Regions from separate parts of the Mesorhizobium sp. M0145 genome, predicted to be linked through region 4. Evidence: riboswitches for the same ligand, from Rfam matches in the RefSeq annotation. Region 4 holds a riboswitch; each other region holds the start of a gene.
The links. A riboswitch is a leader RNA that binds a small molecule or an ion and turns the genes downstream of it on or off. The one in region 4 is predicted to bind cobalamin.
Positions count from the first base shown of each region.

Region 1 (5,176 bases), on a different contig from region 4:
CGCCGCGTCGGCCTGGGCCAATGCGATCCGGTAGGGCTCGGGATCGATAGCGAACAACACGTCGCCCTGCTTGACAGACTGGTTGTCGAAAATGTCGACCTGAACGATGCGGCCCGCCGTATCGGCGGCTATCGACACCTTGGCCTGCTGCAGATTGGCGTTCTCGGTCTCCTGATAGCGGCCGCCGGTCACCCAGACATAGCTGCCGCCGGCGATCAACGCAGCGGGCAGCACAAACATCAAAAGGAAGCGGCCGGCACGGCGCTTCTTCTTCGGCGCCACCGGCGCCGGAGCTATCTGCGGAGCGACCGTTACCGGAGCTGCCGCCGGCTTCGCGGGAGCTTCCATCTCCAGCTTGGCCGCATTCTCATCTAGTTTGGCTACCGCGTTCATGCTGCTGCGCCTTCCGTATTCTTCACTTTTTCCGAGGGCGGCGTCTCACCATCTGCAAGATTCTGCACCATTGTCTCCAGCGCCCTGACCAGGACGTGGCGATCTTCCGGCGAAACGCCAACGAGCGATTCCTCATAAACCTCGCCGGCAAGGCTCTTGACGTGGGTGTAGGCCGCGTTGGCCTTGGCGGTCGGGAAAATCATGCGCACTCGCCTGTCGGTTGCGTCGGGACGGCGCTCGATCCAGCCGCCCTCCTCCATGCGATCGACAAGACGCGAGACGCTGATCGGCTCGATTTCGAGAAGCTCGGCAAGCCGCGCCTGCGCGACACCCGCCTCCTTGGCGACACGTACCAGAAGCCGCCATTGCGCCGAAGAAAGGCCGAAACCACTGGCGCGCGCCTCGAAGCGCTTGCGCATCAGGCGCTGCACGTCGTGGATCAAAAAGCCCAATCTGTCGATGCCGTCGGAAACCATGAGCGACATATATAATAAGCGTGCTCATAATTCAAGGAGCCGGATTGTGCCAGAAGCCGGCAAGTGTGCATGGCAGTCACATCATGAGCGATTGCGAATGAGCATCGTGACCACGAAGAAAGCACCGAACGAACTGGTGATGATGCCGATCGGCAGTTCCTGCGGCGGCAGCAGCGTGCGCGCGAGAAGATCGCTTGCCAGCAACAGCACCGCTCCGAAGATAGCGCAGGTTGCGATCAGGCGAAGGTGTAGCGGGCCGGCAAGGGTCCTGGACAAATGCGGGATCATCAGGCCAACGAAACCTATGACGCCTGCTACCGAGACAAGGATTGCTGTCGAGAAAGCGGCGACGAGAAATGTCATCCTGCGCATCCGCGCAACCGGCACACCCAGGCTTTCGGCGGCATTCTCGCCGGCCAGGAAAGCGTCGAGCCGACGATGGTTCCAAAGTCCATAGACAAGGATGGTGCCTGCGCCCAGAGCAGCCAGCCCGACATTGTCCCAACGCGCGAGCCCGAGCCCGCCCATCGTCCAGAACAACACCGAGTGAGCGGCGCGCTGGTCTCCGGCAAAGACGAGATAGTTGGTCAAGGCGGTGAACATGAAGGAGACAGCAAGCCCGGCGAGGATCAGCCGTTCGGGGCCTTGCCCCCTCACCCGCGAAACCAGCAACAGCACGATGCCGGCGGCTAATACGCCGCCCGTGAAGGCCGCGACCGGCAACGTCCAGATGCCGAAATGGTCGCCAAAAATGGTGATGACGGAAACCGCGCCGGCCGCCGCTCCGGACGACAGGCCGAACAGGAACGGATCGGCGAGGTCGTTGCGCGTTACCGTCTGCAGCAGCGCGCCGATGACGCCCAGCCCGGCGCCGACACAGATGGCCATAATCGTGCGCGGCAGCCTGAGATCGACAACGATCTTGGCAATCGGGATCTTGCCGGCCGGACCGGACACGATATCTCCGTCCAGCCCGGCCGCATGTCCGAGCGCAGCAATCACGTCGCTCAGCGCGATGACCGTCGATCCATAGGCAATCGACAACAAAGCAAGAGCGGCAATTGCTGCTGCTCCTGCTGTCATGGCCAATTCGAACGCTCTCTGGCGCAAGCTCAGAAAGCTTCCGGGTGCATCGCCCTGGCGATCTTGCCGATCGCCTCGATGTTGGCAGGCCCAGGTGTCAGTTCGGCATAGCGCAGCGCGACGAAGCGTTCATTTTTGACCGCATCAGTCTCCTTCATCGCCGGATGGGCTTTGAGGAAATCGAGCAGTTTCCTGTAGCCGCCGCCGTCCTGGTAGTCGAGCAGGATAAGGAATTGCGGATTGCGGGCCGCCACCGTCTCCCAATCCGTATTGCCCCAACTCGTCGCCATGTCGGCCATGATGTTGTCGCCGCCGGCAGCAGCGATCATGGCGCTGGGGATCGCGAACTTGCCTGATGTGAAAGGTTTGTCTTCGCCGGAGTCGTAAAGAAACACGCGCGTTCCCTTGCGGTCGCCGATCTTTGCCGTGATATCGGCAAGTTGTGCCTTCCAGTCCGACACAAGCTTTCCCGCCTGGGCCTCCTTGCCAAAAATCTTGCCCAGCTTTTCGACATCACCATAGAGCAGGTCCATCGAGGCCGCGGGGCGGTTCTTGTCGAGATGGACGCAGCTTTCCGTCAGCACAAGCGTCTTGATGCCGTACGGCGCCAGCGTATCGGGCGTCACCTCGCCACCTGGTTTCATGCCGTAATACCAGCCGGCGAAGAAGAAATCGGGCTCGACGGCGACGAGGTTTTCGAGCGTCGGGTATTTCGGCGCGAGTTCCGGGATCGCGCCCTGCTCAGCCTTGAATTCCGGACCGACCTTGTACCATCCGGTGATGCCCGTCAGGCCGACGATCGACGGTTGCAGCCCCAGCGCGAAGGCCATCTCCGCCATGTTCAGATCTTGGATAACGGCGCGCTTCGGCGCGGCTTCGAACGTCAGCGGCGTGCCGCAGCTGTCAACGGTCACGGGAAAAGCGAAGGCGGCCTGGGCAAGCAGTAGGGGGGCAAAAGACAATACGAGGCGTTTCACGAATGTTGCTCCTTGGTCAGATCAGGATGGGAAGAGGCACGGTTAGGAACGTCGAAGATCGTAAGTTCGCGGTCCTCGGTGGGATGGCGCAGCCGAAGCATGTCGACGCCGAAAGTCTCGCGGATCAATTGCTTGGTCAGCGCCTCGTGCGGACCGGCGAGTGCCTGCAGGCGGGCCTCGTTCATCACCGCGACCCTGGTGGCAAATGGCGTGACCAGCGACAGATCATGAAGCACCGCCACCACGGTCATGCCAAACTGCGATACGAGTTCGAGAAGGTCGCTGCGGGCGCGCGGATCGAGATGATTGGTCGGTTCATCGAGGAACAGGATTTTGGGCTCCTGGGCGATGGCGCGCGCCAGCTGGGCGCGTTGCCGCTCGCCACCGGATAGCGAGCCGATTGTGCGGCCGAGCAGCGGCATCAGGCCGGTTCTGCGAAGCGCTTCGATGACGATGTCGCGTTGCTCGCTCCTTCGTCGCAAGCCCGCATGGGGGACGCGCCCAAGCTCGACATAGTCGATCACGGCAAGCCGCGGGTCGGGCTGATCGGTCTGGCCGACGACCGCCATGTGCAGCGCCCGCTCGGCGGCCGAAAATCTCTCCAGCCGGCGTCCGGAGAATCTCACGTCTCCTGCGCTTGGCCGCAGCGTACCGCAGAGCATGCGCAGCAGCGTCGTCTTGCCGGCGCCGTTAGGGCCGATGATGGCGAGGCGGTCGCCCGCCGCTAGCGAAAGGCTCACCGCACTGACCAGGCGCTGGCCATTTGCCGTCGCACTCAGTTCGCGCGCTTCAAGAAGAGGCTGGGAGGCGTCCAACTTACCGTCACTTTCTCAATGGCGACGGAAGGAAGCTGGACGGACCGGCCGACAAGACCGATGTCCACGTCTCCTCCCGGCACACCCCGTCCGGTCAACTCATGCTGATGGCAGGTCTCCTGGCTCGCGGGTCTTTGCGCCATCCTGCCTTCCCAGCCTTGCCGGCCAGTGGCACTTCGGATCTTGCTAACCGCTTACAGTTGCGGGGGCAGCCACGGCCTCGATCCGAAGACCTCACCGTGTTCCCTTTTCACCCCTTGCCTTTCGACTCGGGGACCATCACTCAGCCACCCTAATTTTCCGCCACTCACAGCGCAATAAATTTTCGGAGTTCGGACAGCCGCTGGAGCAAGGGTCTTGTCAGAAGGAGTCATGCATACCTCGTAATGTAATAACATTACGTACCTAGAGGACGTTGTCTGCTTCTGTCAACCCCCAACACGATTTGGGACAAATGGCTGCCGGCATCTGGGCGCGAGGTCGCCGATGCGCCGGAATTCGATCCCTGTAGCGGCAAGGCTGGAAATTTGGATACCGGTCAAAGTGTGAGGCGCGGCAGGCGACCCCGAAGCGCAGGAAGCGCTGCTACCGCTTGTGACGAGCATGCAGAAGATCGGCGTTCAGATGCTCAGACTATCGATCTCATCCAGGCGGAAAACGCTTCGATATGCGCTTGTCGGGGGTGATTGGCTACGCAGGCAAGGTAAAAGCCATAGCCTGGCAGACAGAGATCATGTGCCTTGACTAGCCTGCCAGCCTCGAGTTCGCCACTGACGACCACATCGCTGCAGATAGCGATACCTTGGCCTGCCGCTACCGCGTCAATCGCGTGCAGCTCTTCGCGGAAGCTTAGGTCCCATGCCTGGTTGGCATTGGGGATGCTGGGATCGATCGAGCGTGCGATCGCCAGCCATCGTTGCCAAGTCGGCGCTTCCGGGTCGCGGTTCGTCCAATTGAAATGGATGAGCGGGTATTGCAGCAGATCGGCGGCGCGCTCGATCTGTCGGTCGCCTCCTGCGAACAACTCCGGGCTGCATACCGGAAAGAATGCGTCCCGAAAAATTTCCTGCGCGGGAACATCCCGCGGCATCCTGCGCGCATAGCGGATCGCGACGTCGGCGTCACCGGCTCGCAGGTCCAGAACGGCGTCTGTCCCGATGATCTCCAGTGGAATGTTCGGATGCTGTTCGCGCCACTTCGACAGGCGCGGAACCAGCCATCGGCTGGCAAATGCATTTGGGCTCGTCACGCGCAACGGGCGTTGGCCAACTCCGGCCGAGGCTGATGCTATTGCCGCAGCGAAAGCGTCGAAGCCGCTGCAAATTACCGGGAATAGCCGTTCGCCCACGCCTGTGAGCACGAGCGGTCGTGGGCGCCGCCGGAACAGCAGTTGCCCACAGACCTCCTCCAGCAATCGAATCTGGTGGCTGAT
Region 1 covers NZ_JAMYTK010000011.1:84,187-89,362, reverse strand. The annotation lists gene NKJ28_RS17575 (HlyD family secretion protein) at 1-393, opposite strand, end outside; gene NKJ28_RS17570 (MarR family winged helix-turn-helix transcriptional regulator) at 390-869, opposite strand; gene NKJ28_RS17565 (FecCD family ABC transporter permease) at 951-1,952, opposite strand; gene NKJ28_RS17560 (ABC transporter substrate-binding protein) at 1,982-2,929, opposite strand; gene NKJ28_RS17555 (ABC transporter ATP-binding protein) at 2,926-3,744, opposite strand; cobalamin riboswitch at 3,837-4,040, opposite strand; partial or broken gene NKJ28_RS17550 (AraC family transcriptional regulator) at 4,176-4,293, shown strand; gene NKJ28_RS17545 (LysR substrate-binding domain-containing protein) at 4,373-5,176, opposite strand, start outside.
Region 1: linked by a shared signal. The riboswitch ahead of NKJ28_RS17555 (ABC transporter ATP-binding protein) and the one ahead of NKJ28_RS32025 (CbtB domain-containing protein) in region 4 are both predicted to bind cobalamin.

Region 2 (5,176 bases), on a different contig from region 4:
CACTCCACAAACAACTTTTCGGTAACTGCTCCCTGGCCCGGCGCCGAAGAGGAAAGCTTGGCCGACATTTCAGCAATCAGGTTCTTGGTTCGATCGCCAAGCGAACGCAGTCTCACGTCGCCATGATAAAAGACTATTCGTGGGTCGCTTGTCGGCTCAGCCTCCCAATCATTTAGTCGAATGTCGACACCGAGACCAGCAGCACCAAATTTCGTATCTGCTAAAAGCGCAGAAGAATAAAACGTCGAACCGGCGTCCGTTTTTACAAATCGCTGTTCAGACGTCTTGAACATCAAATCCAGCCAAGGCTCAGGGTTGCCATGAATAATCCCATCTTCATCCACGGCGATTTACCGCTCGATCGTGCCGGTGCGGCGGATCTTCTTCTGCAGCAGAAGGATGCCGTAAAGCAGCGCTTCGGCGCTCGGCGGGCAGCCGGGCACGTAGATGTCGACCGGCACGATGCGGTCGCAGCCGCGCACCACCGAATAGGAATAATGATAATAGCCGCCGCCATTGGCGCATGAGCCCATCGAGATGACGTAGCGCGGCTCCGGCATCTGATCGTAGACCTTGCGCAGCGCGGGCGCCATCTTGTTGGTCAGCGTGCCGGCAACGATCATGATGTCGGACTGACGCGGAGACGCGCGCGGCGCGACACCGAACCTCTCCGAGTCATAGCGCGGCATCGACGTATGGATCATCTCGACGGCGCAGCAAGCGAGACCGAAGGTCATGAACATCAACGAGCCGCTGCGCGCCCAGGTGATCAGCGCCTCGGTCGAGGTGACGAGAAAGCCCTTGTCGGCGAGCTCGTTGTTGATCTCCAGGAAGAATGGATCGTCGGACCCGACCGGCCTGCCGGTGTTGGGATCGATGAGGCCCTTGGGCTTCGGCGCGACGAGCGTGCCGGAACTGTCGTTCAATCCCATTCCAGCGCTCCTTTTTTCCATTCATAGGCAAAGCCGATGGTCAGCACCGCCAAAAACACCATCATCGACCAGAAACCGAGCATGCCGATCTGGCTGAACGACACCGCCCACGGAAACAGGAAGGCCACCTCCAGATCGAAGATGATGAACAGGATCGACACCAGGTAGAAGCGGATGTCGAATTTCATGCGGGCGTCATCGAACGAGTTGAAGCCGCACTCATAGGCCGAAAGCTTTTCCGGATCGGGGTTGCGATAGGCCACCAGGAAGGGTGCGGCGAGCAGCGCCAGCCCGACGATCAGCGCCACGCCGATGAACAGGACGATGGGCAGGTACGAACCTAAAAGTGCGTTCATGCTGCAGTTTCCGTTGGCGGCCAATCCACTCTGATTACAGCACCGGACCCACTTGCGGAAGCGTGACAGTTTAACCACTGAACCGTTTTAAGGAGGCTCTATGCTGCAACGCGGCGAGGGTTAGCGCAGCGCTTTCGGCGAAGCAAGTCAAACCTTGTTCAAATCGCGGTGCTGGACGGCATATCCGGGAAAACTGGTCCGATCCGCTCCTGTTTGATTTCCTTCACTTTTTACTCCACTTTTCTCTCCTGACATGAATGCCGCCAAAACCCTGTTAGCATGGCACGGAATCGCAGGTCATTTTCTCTGTCTAAAATCGTCCGGATGCCGCCTTCATGAAGGAAAAAATCTCGCTTGCCATGGCCCGCCGCATTGCGCTCGCGGCACAGGGATTCAATGACCCGCGCCCCACCGGCACGCCTGACCGCCGGCATCTGGCCCGCGTGCTTGCCCGTACCGGCCTGCTGCAGATCGATTCCGTCAGCGCCGTGGTGCGCGCCCACTATATGCCGCTCTATTCGCGGCTTGGCCCCTACAAGCTGGCGCTGCTCGACGACGCCGCCGTAACGCGCAAGCGCATGGTCTTCGAATATTGGGCGCACGAAGCCTCCTTCTTGCCGGTCGAGACCTATCCGCTGATGCGCTGGCGCATGCAGCGGGCCGAATGCGGCGACGAAATGTACAGCGGACTGGCCAAATGGGGCCGCGAGCACGCCGCCTATATCGAAGACATCTATCGCGAGGTCGCCGAACGAGGCCCGATCGCGGCGTCGGCTTTCGAAGGCCAGAAGGGTTCGGGCGGCTGGTGGGGCTGGAGCCATGCCAAGCACGCCTTCGAATGGCTGTTCTGGGCCGGCCGCATCACCACGGCGCATCGCCGCGGCTTCGAACGGTTCTACGATCTGCCGGAGCGCGTATTGCCGCCGGCGGTACTCGCGCTACCGGTTCCCCGTCCCGAGGATGCTCACCGCGAATTGCTGCGCATCTCGGCCCGCGCCCACGGCATCGCCACGGCAGGAGACCTGCGCGACTATTTCCGCCTCTCGCCCGCCGACATCAAGGGCCGCATCGAGGAGTTGGTCGAGGCCGGCGACCTGTTGCCGGTGAGCGTCGAAGGCTGGAACAAAACAGCCTATCTCCACAAGGACGCCCGTTTGCCGCGCAAGATCGAGGCGCGCGCCTTGCTCGCGCCGTTCGATCCTGTCGTCTTCGAACGATCGCGCACCGAGCGGTTGTTCGACTTCCACTACCGCATCGAGATCTACACGCCGGCCGAAAAGCGCCAGTATGGCTATTACGTGCTGCCGTTCCTGTTCGGCGACAGCATCGTCGGGCGCGTCGACCTCAGGGCCGACCGCCCGGCCGGCGTCTTGCGCGTCCATGCCGCCTATGCGGAGCCCGGCGCCTCGCTGCAAACCGCAGCCGAGCTTTTCGAAGAATTGAAGCAGATGCAGGGCTGGCTCGGCCTGGAACGCATCGAGGTGACCGCTGCCGGCGACCTCGGCCGGCCGCTCGCGGATATCGCCGCGTCATAGACGTGCGTTGACACGACTGCCTCCACAAGCCTAAATCCGTTCCAGACGGTCCCCTGCCCGCAACGGCAGGGGCCAAGAGGGAATGCGGTGCGAAATCTCGATTTCAAATCCGCGGCTGTCCCCGCAACTGTAAGCGACGAGCCTCGGCCGAAAACCACTGGGATATTCCCGGGAAGGCGGCACCCAGGCGATGACCCGCGAGCCAGGAGACCTGCCGTCTAGGACATAAGAATCCGATCGCCTGGCGGGTTTTCCGGGCAAGGAGCCTGATTTGGAACACGACAGCAGTTTTCCGGCTGAGACAGCGGATTTATTGTCCGGCCATGGTGATTCCCCGGCCGGCGTTACCGTCATCGTCTGCTCGTCCTGCCGTGACGAGACCGGTTCGGACGCTTATCCGCGCGCCGGCGAACTGCTCGCAGAGGACACGCGCCGCGCCGCTTCCAGCGAAAACATCAAAATCCGCACCGTCGAATGCCTCGGCAATTGCAAGCGCCGGCTCAGCGCGGCCATGCTGCGCGACGGCTGCTGGAGTTACGTCTTCGGTGATCTGACCACGACCAGCGGCGCCGATCTCGTCACCGGGGCAAAGCTGTTCGCCACCTCGACGGATGGGCTCATTCCATGGCGCGGCCGTCCCGATTGCCTGAAGCGCGGCCTGGTTGCCCGCATCCCTCCCCTTGACCTTTTGAAGGACCTGACATGACCGCTGCCTCCCTTTCGCGCGTTCCCTGCACCGTGGTCACCGGCTTTCTCGGCGCCGGCAAGACGACGCTGATCCGCCATTTGCTCGAAAACGCCAAAGGCAAGCGCCTAGCCATCATCGTCAACGAGTTCGGCGACATCGGCATTGACGGCGAGATCCTGAAGGGCTGCGCCATCGACACCTGCCCCGAGGAAAACATCGTCGAGCTGGCCAATGGTTGCATCTGCTGCACCGTCGCCGATGATTTCGTCCCGGCGCTGGACCAGATCCTGTCGCTGACGCCGAGGGTCGACCACATCCTGATCGAGACATCCGGCCTCGCTTTACCCAAGCCGCTGGTCCAGGCCTTCCAGTGGCCGTCGGTGAAAAGCCGCGTGACGGTGGACGGCGTCATTGCCGTGGTCGACGGACCGGCGCTGGCTGATGGCCGCGTAGCCAACGACATGGACGCCCTGCAGGCCCAGCGCGCGCAGGACGAGACGCTCGACCATGACGATCCGGTCGAGGAAGTGTTCGAAGACCAGCTCGCCTGCGCCGACCTGATCATCCTGTCGAAGAGCGACCTGATGGACGCAGCCGGCTCGGCCCGTGCCAATGCCGTCATCGGCAAGCACGTTGCGCGGGCGGTGAAGATCGTACCGACTTCGCAAGGCAAGGTCGACCCGTCGGTGCTGCTCGGCCTCGGCCTCGCCGTCGAGGACGACATCGAGAACCGCAAGACCCACCACGACGACGAGCTCGACCACGAACATGACGATTTTGACTCGTTCGTCATCGACATCGCGTCTGTGTCCAACCCGGACGAGCTCGCACAACGGGTCGCCACGGCGGCGGAGGAAGAAAACGTGTTGCGCGTCAAGGGTTTCGTCGAAGTCGGCGGCAAGCCGATGCGGCTCCTGCTGCAGGCCGTCGGTCCGCGCGTCAACCACTATTACGACCGCGCCTGGACCGCTGAAGACGACCGCCGCTCGCGCCTGGTCGTCATCGGCCTGAAAGGGCTGAACCGCCCCGCCATCGAGCGTATCCTCGCCGGCTGACCCCAGGTACGAGCCGCGATGCACATCCTCACCACCACATCCGCCTCGCTCGACGATCTCGCCGAGCCTGTCGATCTCAGGCAAACGCCTGCGGATGTCGTGGCGCTGTCCTTCACCGACAGCGACCTGGCCGGGCTGGCGGCGGCGTGGAAGGCAGATGCGCACCGCCTGCCGTCGATGCGGCTCGCCGCCTTGCGCGACCTGCGCCATCCGATGTCCGTCGACCTGTGGATCGACAGCGTCGCCCGCCACGCCAAGGTCATTCTGGTCCGCATCCTCGGCGGCTATGACTGGTGGCGCTATGGCTGCGACCAGCTCGCCGTTATCGCGCGAAATCGCGGTATCAAGCTGGCGCTCCTACCGGGCGAGAGCCACGACGAGGATTTGCGACTGATCGAAGGCTCGACGCTGCCGCGCGAGGAGTTGGACGCCCTGCTTGGCTATTTCCGCGAGGGCGGGCCGGCAAATATGACGGCGCTGGTGCAGAGGCTGGCAAGTCTCGCTGGATCGGGTGCGGCGGTAGCCGAACCTGTTAGCGTGCCAAAGGCGGGATTTTACGAGCCGGGACTGGGGGTCGTAGAACGCGGCGTCCCCCTCCCCCTCGAGGGGA
Region 2 covers NZ_JAMYTK010000012.1:154,695-159,870, reverse strand. The annotation lists gene NKJ28_RS18850 (hypothetical protein) at 1-344, opposite strand, end outside; gene NKJ28_RS18845 (NuoB/complex I 20 kDa subunit family protein) at 351-932, opposite strand; gene NKJ28_RS18840 (NADH-quinone oxidoreductase subunit A) at 923-1,288, opposite strand; gene NKJ28_RS18835 (winged helix-turn-helix domain-containing protein) at 1,624-2,823, shown strand; cobalamin riboswitch at 2,853-3,056, shown strand; gene NKJ28_RS18830 (DUF1636 family protein) at 3,095-3,529, shown strand; gene cobW (cobalamin biosynthesis protein CobW) at 3,526-4,566, shown strand; gene NKJ28_RS18820 (cobaltochelatase subunit CobN) at 4,585-5,176, shown strand, end outside.
Region 2: linked by a shared signal. The riboswitch ahead of NKJ28_RS18830 (DUF1636 family protein) and the one ahead of NKJ28_RS32025 (CbtB domain-containing protein) in region 4 are both predicted to bind cobalamin.

Region 3 (5,176 bases), on a different contig from region 4:
TGGCCGCCTGCACCCGGTTGTATTCCGGCTTGCAGTCCGCCTGGGCGGTCCGCCGCGATGGCTATCTCCATGTCAATCGGCGCCGAACTTTGACTGCCCGCTGCTTTTGATGAATTTGGCGAGGTCCCGCGCATAATCACTCTTGGTTTTCTCCTTGAGGCCCTGTGTCGCGAACTTGTGGTCCAGCAGGGCAAACAGGTCCAAGTCCCCTTCCGCCTGTGGCGCTGGCTTGCCCTCACCGCCCTCGGCTTCCCAATTGGGGACCGCTTCTGCGCGCTGCACCGTGGCGATTGTCCGCCCAAGACGCATCACAAGATCGAACGCCAAACCGTGCCCGTGCACGACGATTTGCCGCTCAGGCCTCATTTGGACAGGACTTAAGCTGGCCCGGTGGTTTGAGCCGGGTTACCTTGAGCCGGTGGGCTGCGAACAAGCAGTTCGAGACATTGGCCTCGATCACTTCGCAACACGCCGCTGCGCCTGGCCTCGGTGTGCTCCCCCCGAAATCGTTGTGTCATATCACCGAGGGCATCACGGCCAACAGCTTCCACATGGGCAACAGCCTCGCCATTGAGCCGAATATGGTCGCGAGCAGCCAACGAAGCGGTCGGAACCTCGGAGCAGTTCGACGCCGAGGTGGTTCGCATGATGCGCTAAGCAGCACCACGGCGCTTGCCGGTATGTTTGCTGCCGGCAGCCGACGAACTCCTATCCTCCTGGACAAGGGCGCCGTGCGTCATTGCTTTGATTTACCGGCCGCTCAAGGCTTCCACAGTTTTCGCTTTCGAGGCGACCTTTGGAACATGCCAACGGAAATTTAACATAACGACATAAACATTTCTTTATGCGACGTTGACAAAGAAGCGAACTGCTGTAATTGTCTCCCGCATCGTGGTTCTCCGTACGGCGCTGCCGCAGCGGAGCTAAGAGGGAAGCCGGTGCGATGCCGGCGCTGCCCCCGCAACTGTTAGCGGCGAGCCAACCCCACTCATGTCACTGAGGCGAATAGCCTTGGGAAGACGGGTAGAGGCTATGACCCCGCGAGCCAGGAGACCTGCCACGGCGAATTACGTCCACGGGCGGGGTGTCTCGGTGGCCGCTGCAGCCTGGCGTTCGTGCCGGCCTGCTAGCGCCTTCCTTGTCACCGACGCCCCAACCATCGGGGTCTGGCATGACTGTCTCTCAGCAAATTCCTGTAGCAACGCTCGGCGTGCCCCGCTTCGGTCGTCGGCGAGAACTGAAATTCGCGCTTGAAAGCTACTGGTCCGGAAAATCGTCCGCTGCCGACCTTCTCACGACCGCGAAGGCGCTCCGTGCCGCTAGCTGGGAGGAGCAGCACGATCGCGGCGTGTCGAAAATCCCGTCGAACGACTTCTCGCTCTACGACCATGTGCTCGACACCGCAGCCATGGTCGGCGCCGTTCCATCCCGTTACGGCTGGAATAGCGGCGAGGTTCCACTTGACATCTACTTCGCAATGGCGCGGGGCAACCAGGGTCAGACGGAGGATTGTCGACACGCTGGTCACCAGCAGGCGGCTCATCGGTCTGATGTAACCGCGATGGAAATGACCAAGTGGTTTGACACCAACTATCACTACATTGTGCCGGAACTCAACGATGATCAGACGTTCGCCCTCTCGTCGACGAAACCGGTCGATTACTTCATCGAGGCTAAAGCTCTCGGCGTTCACACACGCCCAGTCATCCTTGGACCGATCACCTTCCTCAAGCTGGCGAAATCGCCTGCCGAAGGATTCGATCCCATCGCGCTCCTGCCGCGGCTGCTGCCCGTCCACGAGCAACTCCTGCAGAGGCTGAAGCTGTCTGGAGCCGACTGGGTGCAGATCGATGAGCCAGCGCTTGTCCTCGATCTGAACCCGAACGAACGAGCTGCGTTCGAATTCGCCTATGGCCAGCTGTCGAAAGCCGCGCCCGAGCTGAAGATCATGCTGGCTACCTATTTCGGGCCGCTGGGAGACAATCTCGAAACCGCGGTTTCTCTGCCCCTGGCCGGGCTGCATATTGATCTCGTGCGCGCTCCCGAGCAGCTGGAAACGGTGGGGCGGCTCGCACCGAAGGATCTGGTGCTCTCGCTTGGCTTGATCGATGGCCGCAACGTCTGGCGTGCGAACCTGCCCGCCATTCTCGACCGCATCAAACCGATCGTCGCCGGCTGGCCCTTGGACCGCGTCGAGATCGCGCCTTCTTGCTCGATGCTGCATGTGCCGATCGACCTCCGCATGGAGACGGAACTCGACGCGGACATCAGGTCGTGGCTCGCCTTCGCGGCCCAGAAGACCGACGAGTTGGTGTTGCTTGCCCGGGCCCTGTCCCAAGGCAGGGATGCGGTGGCAGGCGCGTTGAAAGCGTCTGCCGAGGCTGCCGCCACTCGCGTGACATCCACGAAGATCCATGACCCGCTGGTTGAGGGGCGGATCGCCAGCATTGACGACAGCATGAAGCGACGAGAGAGCGCTTTTGCCGAGCGCTCCAGAGTCCAGGCCGGCACGCTCGGGCTGCCGCCGTTCCCGACGACGACCATCGGGTCCTTCCCGCAGACGCCGCAGGTACGCAGGGCGCGGGCCGCTCATGCGAAGGGCCAGCTGAGCTATGTCGACTACGAGACCTTCCTGAAGAAGGAGATCGAGGCTGCAATTCGCTGGCAGGAAGAGATCGGGCTGGACGTGCTGGTGCACGGTGAGTTCGAACGAAACGACATGGTACAGCATTTCGGCGAGCAGCTGTCCGGCTTCGCCTTCACCCAGCATGCCTGGGTGCAGAGCTATGGGTCGCGTTACGTGCGCCCCCCCATCATCTTCGGCGACGTATCGAGGCCCAATCCGATGACGCTGCGCTGGTGGCAGTTCGCCCAGTCGCTTACGGAAAACCCTGTGAAGGGAATGCTCACAGGCCCAGTGACCATTCTCAACTGGTCATTTGTTCGCGACGACGTACCCCGCTCCGAAGCATGCCGCCAGATCGCGCTCGCCATCCGCGACGAAGTGACGGATCTCGAATGGTCCGGCGCAAGGATGATCCAGATCGATGAGGCCGCGTTTCGCGAAGGATTGCCACTGCGCCAGTCTGATTGGAACGACTATCTCGACTGGGCTGTCGAATGCTTCCGGATCGCTTCAACGGGTGTAAAGGACGCGACTCAAATCCATACCCACATGTGCTATTCGGAGTTCAACGAGATCATCGACGCGATCGCTGAAATGGATGCGGATGTCATTTCGATTGAGACGTCGCGCTCGAAAATGGAACTGCTGGACGCCTTCACAAGCTCCAAATATCCGAATGAAATCGGGCCCGGAGTCTACGACATTCACTCACCACGGGTCCCGGAAGTCGGCGAGATTTCGGATCTCGTCATGCTTGCCCGCGAGCGACTGTCCGATGCCCAACTGTGGGTAAACCCGGACTGTGGCCTCAAAACCCGCAAGTGGGAGGAGGTCCGCCCTGCCCTCATGAACATGGTTGCTGCAGCACGCGCGCTCCGGGAGAAAGTGTAGGCCGGAAGGTTTCCTGGTTGCTCACCATGTGGTGACTTAGCGGCTGCCGCATGTGGGCCGTGAATGTGCCAAAACGCGATCACATCCTTTGAAATAAGTCACTCGAGCGAGAAAGTGCACTTTCCTTCGGCACGTGTACTAATCGCGCAGGAATAAAGGGAGCCGTTTTCTCCCTGTGACGTGTCGAGTTCGAAGGGGATGTGATTGGCGTCGAGACCGCTCCGGCCATGGGTTATCAGCATGCCAAGTGCGCTGTTCTCGATCAGTTCGTAAAGGACTTCTCGGCTCGGTTCATCGAAATGCGCGGGTACATACATGACAGGTTCCTTCACTGGCCGCGGGTTCGCTGTTCACCGGTTGACATCCGATGGCAAGCGTTCCAACGCGGCGGCGATCTGGCGCTTCGCTGCTGAGGGCAGAGGCAGGATGGGACGCGGGGGGTCGGCACGGCAAATGTCGAGCAATTCGGCAAGTGCATAGACGACGCGAAGGCTCGAGAACTCCTTGAAGAGGCTCCAGAGCGGCGCAAGCGTGGCATCGATCCGTCGCGCTTCGGCCGCATCGCCCTGTTGCGCCGCCGTGACGATCTTCACGCAGACCTCGGGCAGGATGCCGGCGAGGACGCTGTACCATGTGTCGGCGCCGGCGATTATGGCCTCTGCAGCGTTCCAGTCGCCGCTGTAGCCGATCGAGAACCCTTCCGGCACAGTGCGCCTCTGGTCGGCCAGATGGCTCTTGATCGCATCGCCCTTGTCTGTCGGATTCTTGATAGCGACAATCCCACCCACCTTTGCCAGGCGGCTGACGAGTGCTGGGGTGAAATGGAAATGCGTCGTTCCTGGATTGTCGTAGACGACGATCGGCAGGCCGCTCTCGCACGCCACCGTCGAGAAATGTTCGAACACCTCGTCATCAGTAAGCGGGGTGTAGGAGGCGGCGGCAAGCAAACCCGCAGCAGCTCCAAGGGCCTTGGCGTCTTGCGCGAGCCCCACGGCTTCATCGGTGCGCAGCCCGCCTACACCCACCAGGACCGGCATTCGCCCCGCGGTTTCGTCCAAGGTCTCGGCGAGCGTCCGTCGCCGTTCCTCGCGCGACAGATACATGTAGGTGCCGGTGCTGCCGAGAAGACCGATGGAATCGACCTGAGCGGTGCCAAGCCGAGCAATCAGCCTGCGCAGGGCAACGGTATCGACGCGGCCGTCACGATTGCTCGGGGTGATGGGGAACGCGGAAAGACCGCTCAGGAATGCCATGGCAAGGCTCCAGATCTATGTGTGAGCGCAGAGGTGGCCGCACGCCAAGTCATCACAAGACGTCCAAAGCCCGCCGCAGATCGGCGATCAGGTCATCGGCGTCTTCGAGCCCCACCGAGAGACGCATGAGGTCCTCGCCGACTCCGTCGGCCAAATGGGCATCCTTGCGGATCGGCTGCCGAGCACGTGTGAGGCTTGCTGGATGATAGATGAGGCTGTCGGCATCGCCGAGGCTGACAGCCCGGGTGATCAGGTTGAGCCGGTCCATCATCCGCCGCGCGCCCTCGAACCCAGCGTGGAGGCCAAAGGCCAACATGCCCGACCCTTGGGACATCTGCTTTTGCGCCGTCACCTGATCAGGGTGCGAGTCGAGGAAGGGATAACTCACCCATGCCACCGCCGGGTG
Region 3 covers NZ_JAMYTK010000032.1:3,517-8,692, reverse strand. The annotation lists gene NKJ28_RS29140 (hypothetical protein) at 73-327, opposite strand; cobalamin riboswitch at 876-1,076, shown strand; gene metE (5-methyltetrahydropteroyltriglutamate--homocysteine S-methyltransferase) at 1,172-3,517, shown strand; gene NKJ28_RS29130 (FMN-binding negative transcriptional regulator) at 3,616-3,834, opposite strand; gene NKJ28_RS29125 (dihydrodipicolinate synthase family protein) at 3,868-4,770, opposite strand; gene NKJ28_RS29120 (trans-sulfuration enzyme family protein) at 4,823-5,176, opposite strand, start outside.
Region 3: linked by a shared signal. The riboswitch ahead of metE (5-methyltetrahydropteroyltriglutamate--homocysteine S-methyltransferase) and the one ahead of NKJ28_RS32025 (CbtB domain-containing protein) in region 4 are both predicted to bind cobalamin.

Region 4 (5,176 bases):
AAGAAGAGGCGCCAGCAACACTCCTCAGAACTCGATCCCTTGCTGCGCCTTCACGCCGGCGGAGAAGTGGTGCTTGGTCACGCCCATCTCGGTGACCAGATCGGCCGCCTCGACCAATACCGGTTTGGCGTTACGGCCGGTGACGACGACATGCAGGCCTTCGCGACGCGCCTTCAGCGCCGCGACCACCTTTTCGAGATCGAGGTAGTCGTAGCGCAGCGCGATGTTCAGCTCGTCGAGCACCACGAGGCTGATCGACGGCTCGGCCATCAGCTCCAGCGCTTTCGCCCAGGCAGCCTCGGCCGCCGCGATGTCGCGCTTCAGGTCCTGTGTCTCCCAGGTAAAGCCCTCGCCCATGGCGTGCCACACGACACGGTCGCCGAAGGCAGCAAAGGCGTCTTTCTCGCCGGTGTGCCATTTGCCCTTGATGAACTGAACGACGCCGACGCGCTTGCCATAGCCGAGCATCCTGAGCGCCAGCCCAAAGGCGGCCGTGGTCTTGCCCTTGCCCGGTCCGGTGTTGACGATCAGCAGCCCCTTCTCGACCGTCTTGGCCGCGACCTCGGCGTCCTGCACCGCCTTGCGCTTGGCCATCTTGGCGCGGTGGCGTTCCTCGTCCTTGGGATCGATAGTATCAGCCATGTCATTTCACCTTGAGCGGCAGCCCCGCCACCATCAAAAGCACGGTGCCGGCAACAGCCGCGACGTCCTGGTTCAGCCGGCCGGCGGCGTCGCGAAACCGTCTTGCCAGCGCATTGTCCGGCACGATGCCCTGGCCGACCTCGTTGGACACCACGAACCACGGCCCACGCGGCCGCGACAGCACATCGGCCAGCCTCCGGCATTCGGCCTCGACATCATGGTCGGCCAGCATATGGTTGGTCAGCCACAGCGTCAGGCAGTCGATCAGCACCGGCTGGCCGTCAGGCAGCGCTCCGATCGCGCCGGCAAGGTCGAGCGGCGCATCGATGGTCGTCCAGCCGGCGCCGCGGCGCGAGCGGTGCAGCGCGGTGCGCTGGCGCATCTCGTCGTCATAGGCTTGCGCCGTGGCGATATAGCTCCAAGGCGGCGGGCCGACCGTCACCAGGCTCTCGGCATGCGCGCGCATTGCGGGGCGCGCCCCCCCGATGACCAGGGTCAGTGCCCCGGCAGCGCGGTCAGGCAAAGCTGTCGCGCAGGCTGGTCGCCGTGCCCGTGAAGCGTCCGCGCACCACGCCGACGACCGCGCCGAGCACCAGCCAGAACACCAGATTGGTCAGCGTCACCGCCACCACGAACTGGTGGTGCAGGCCTTCCGGGATCGCCGTCTCGAAGCTATCGGGCTGCGGCGCGCCGACGATATGCGGCGCAACGATCAACGCCACGGCAAGAGCCACCAGCGGCAGCGATCTGCGGAAGACGATAAGGCCGAGACCGGCCGCTGTCGCCACCACTGTTGCCCACCACCATATCTGGCGTTGGACAAGGTCGGCCGCCGGCATCGCCGGCAGTTCCGGCGGCAGGCCGAGGCCCGGCGCCAGCGTGAATGCGGCAAAGCCGGCCAGCCCCCAGAACAGGCCCTGGCGCCAATTGCCGATGCCGCCGGCGAATTCCGAAACCGCAACCAGGACCAGCGCAAAGCCGATGCCGGTGACGATATTGGCAACGACGCTGAAGCCGAAGCGTTCGAAACCGTCCGCCGGCGCCCAGCCTTCGTCTTCCGCCGGAGCCATTGCTTCAGCCGGTGCCGACGCGGCGCTGCTCATAGCCGTCATGCCCGCGGCGTTTTCGGCCGGTGTCGCAGGTGCCGCGGCATGGTCATGGCCCCCGCCGGCCTGTTCGTAGACTTCCGCCTTTAGGATGAGCGGCACCGTGGCATAGGCTTGCATGCAGGCGAGAGCCACGCCGGCCACAAGCCCTGCGATCGCCGCGATGAACACGACGTTGCGAAACAGTGTCATGATGTCAGCCCCTTGTCAGTGGCAGGGAAAGCCCATCGAATGGCGATAGTCGTGGGCGGCATTGTGGACCGCATCGATATGCGAGAAGCCGACAAAGCCCATGACGAAAATGCCGAGGAATGCAGCAAGCGCCAGCTGCATGAGACGCGACTGCGAGGAGGCGGAAGCGCCGAGCGAGACGGAAGCGGTATTCATGTCTTGTCCTTTCGCCCTCCACCCGAGGGCATAGAAGTCAGTTTCCTGTCGCCGGCAGGTCTCCTGGCTCGCGGATCAGCGCCCTTCCCCACCTTCCCGAAGGCGAACCTTCAGTGGCATATGGAGAGGACTACCGCACACAGTTGCGGGGGCAGCCACGGCATTGGGCAAACAACTTGCCCTCACCGCATTCCCTCTTGGTTCCAAACGGAACCGACGACATCAGTGACTATAGGCAGAATCGCCGCGCCCGGCAAACCAAATTCCGCCGGATCGTGTGGCGAATGCGCCGCCTCGCCAAGCCCGGTCGGCCGGCGCCGCGATTGACAATTTTCGCAGCCGGGTGTCGGCTGGCGGATGGGGAGGAAGCCGGCATGCAACCCAGCCCGAATGAGCGCGGTCCCTACAACGGCCTGACGCGGGCCGAGCCGACGCTGCCGTCATCAGCCTATTGGGACATCGCGGCCTATCAGCGCGATCTCGAGGCCATCTGGTATCGCAACTGGCTGCTCGTCTGCCGCGAGGCCGACCTTGCCCAGCCGCTGGCTTTCAGGACGTTCCGCATAGGCACGCAGGAGGTCGTCGTGCTGCGCGACGAGACCGGCGAGTTGCGCGCCTTCCACAACACCTGCCGGCATCGCGGCTCGCAGCTTTGCCAGCAGAGCGAAGGACGGCTGAAGGCGCGGCTCATCACCTGCCCATACCATGCCTGGTCCTATTCGCTGCACGGCGATCTGGTGCGCGTGCCGTCGAAATCGCTGCCGGACGGCTTCGACAAGGCCGATCATCCGCTCTACCGGGTCGCGCTTTCGGTGTGGCGCGGTTTCGTCTTCGTCAATCTGGCGGAAGACGCTGCCGGCTCGGCTGAAACATCCTTCGATCCGGCATCCGGCAACCTCGCCAACTGGCCGTTGGAAACGCTGCTGAGCGGCCATGTGCTGCGCAAGGTGATAAACTGCAACTGGAAGGTATTTTGGGAAAATTTCAACGAGTGCCTGCACTGCCCCGGCGTCCACAAGGACCTGTCGCGGCTGGTGCCGATCTATGGCCGCGGCCTGATGGGCCGGCACGACGACCCCGAATGGGCGCGCCACGCCGACAATGACGCGCCGGAATTTGCCGGCGGCTTGCGGGCCGGGGCCGAAACTTGGTCGCGCGACGGGCGCGTCCACGGCTCGGTCTTTTCCGGCCTGACGCCGGGCGAGCGTGCCGCCGGGCAGACCTATGCCACCAGCATGCCGTCGATGTTCGTCGTCGGCCATGTCGACTATGTCAGGACCGTGCGGCTGGTGCCGCTTGGCCCGGAGCAGACCGAACTTACCGCCGAATGGCTTTTTTCGCCCGAAGCGCTCGCCGAACCGGCCGCGGATATCGACAACATCGTCGCCTTCGGTACCCAGGTGCTGGAGGAGGATGCTGATATCTGCGAGGTCAACCAGATGGGCCTGCGCTCGATGCGCCACAAGGCCGGCGTACTGATGCCCGAGGAATACGACTTGCACCGCTTCCACAACTGGGTGCGCGAGCGCCATGCGGCGCTCGAACATCAAAGCGATTTGGGCAGATAGCGCCAGGTGACGAAGCCGCAGGCCGCCGCCAGCAGCCCGAGCGTTGCGAAAACCGCGCCCAGGCCGAAGAACGCCTGCACGCCGGCCAAAGGCTTTCCGGCTCTGGCCTAAAGCAGCTCTGATGCCGACCGGTACCAACGCGACGCAAGGCCCTGCTTCTTTTGACGGTGGCAACCGTGATAGTCGTCTTGCCGGGGCTGAACCAAGACAGCGAGACCATGAGCATCGACACGCCGAGCGCAGCCGTTCAGGATCAACCGAAGTCGAAGCGCATCGCCGCTATCGACATTGCACGCGGCATCGCTTTGCTTGCCATGGCGAGCTATCATTTCACCTGGGACCTCGAATTCTTCGGCTACACCGATCCCGGCCTCACCGCCTTCGGCTGGTGGAAAATCTACGCGCGCTGCATCGCCTCGAGCTTCCTGTTCCTGGTCGGCATCAGCCTCTATCTCGCCCATGGCAAGAAAATCCGCTGGACCGGCTTCTGGAAGCGCTTCGCCATGGTTGCCGGGGCAGCGCTCGCAATATCGCTGGTCACCCGCATCGCCACGCCCGATGGCTTCATCTTCTTCGGCATATTGCACGAGATCGCGCTCGCCAGCCTGCTCGGCCTGGCGTTCCTGCGCCTCCCGGCGCTGCTGACGCTTGCCGTGGCGGCCCTCGCTATTGCCGCGCCTTTCTACCTGCGATCTGAGCTTTTCGATCATCCGGCTTTGTGGTGGGTCGGCCTGTCGGCGACCAACCCGCGCTCCAACGACTACGTTCCACTGCTGCCCTGGTTCGGCGCCGTACTTGCCGGCATCGCGGTTACCAAGCTCGCCGCCACCTCCGGCGCGCTGACGCGGCTGTCGGCCTTGGCGCCCGGCCGCTGGGCAAATCCGCTGGTCTTCATCGGCCGGCACAGCCTTGCCTTCTATCTGATCCATCAGCCGGTGCTGATCGGCTCGGTCTGGCTGTTTTCGCAATTCATGCCGGCGCAGGCCGAAATCAGGGAGGTGCGTTTTCTGAAATCCTGCCAGATATCCTGCGAGCAGGCACGCGACACCGAGTTCTGCTCCAGCTATTGTGCCTGCATGCTGGACAGTCTCCAGGGCGAAGCCTCGCTTGACCGGCTCTACAGCAACGACCAGTCCCCGGAGTGGAAGGCGCATATTGGCGAGCTCGCCGGCACCTGCACCGCCCAAACCGAGGCGGCGGAACCGGGAACGCGCTAATCGAGGGAGGACAATAATGAGCGACAGTCACCCGAAACCCGTGCAGCAAAATCCTGGGCAGCCGAAGCTGGGGCACATCCCATGGCCGCCGCTGATCTATATCGCCGCCATCATCGTCAGCGTCGCGCTAGGGCTGTTCTATCCGCTGCCGTGGATCGGCGATCTTCTCGGCGACATCCTGTTCGCCGCCGGCCTTGTGGGGTTGGTGGCGGTTGCCGCGCTCTGGTTCACGGCAATTCGCACCATGATCCGCGCC
Region 4 covers NZ_JAMYTK010000046.1:218-5,393, forward strand. The annotation lists gene cobO (cob(I)yrinic acid a,c-diamide adenosyltransferase) at 25-642, opposite strand; gene cobU (bifunctional adenosylcobinamide kinase/adenosylcobinamide-phosphate guanylyltransferase) at 644-1,165, opposite strand; gene NKJ28_RS32020 (CbtA family protein) at 1,158-1,940, opposite strand; gene NKJ28_RS32025 (CbtB domain-containing protein) at 1,956-2,135, opposite strand; cobalamin riboswitch at 2,172-2,368, opposite strand; gene NKJ28_RS32030 (aromatic ring-hydroxylating oxygenase subunit alpha) at 2,510-3,703, shown strand; gene NKJ28_RS32035 (heparan-alpha-glucosaminide N-acetyltransferase) at 3,922-4,920, shown strand; gene NKJ28_RS32040 (methyltransferase family protein) at 4,937-5,176, shown strand, end outside.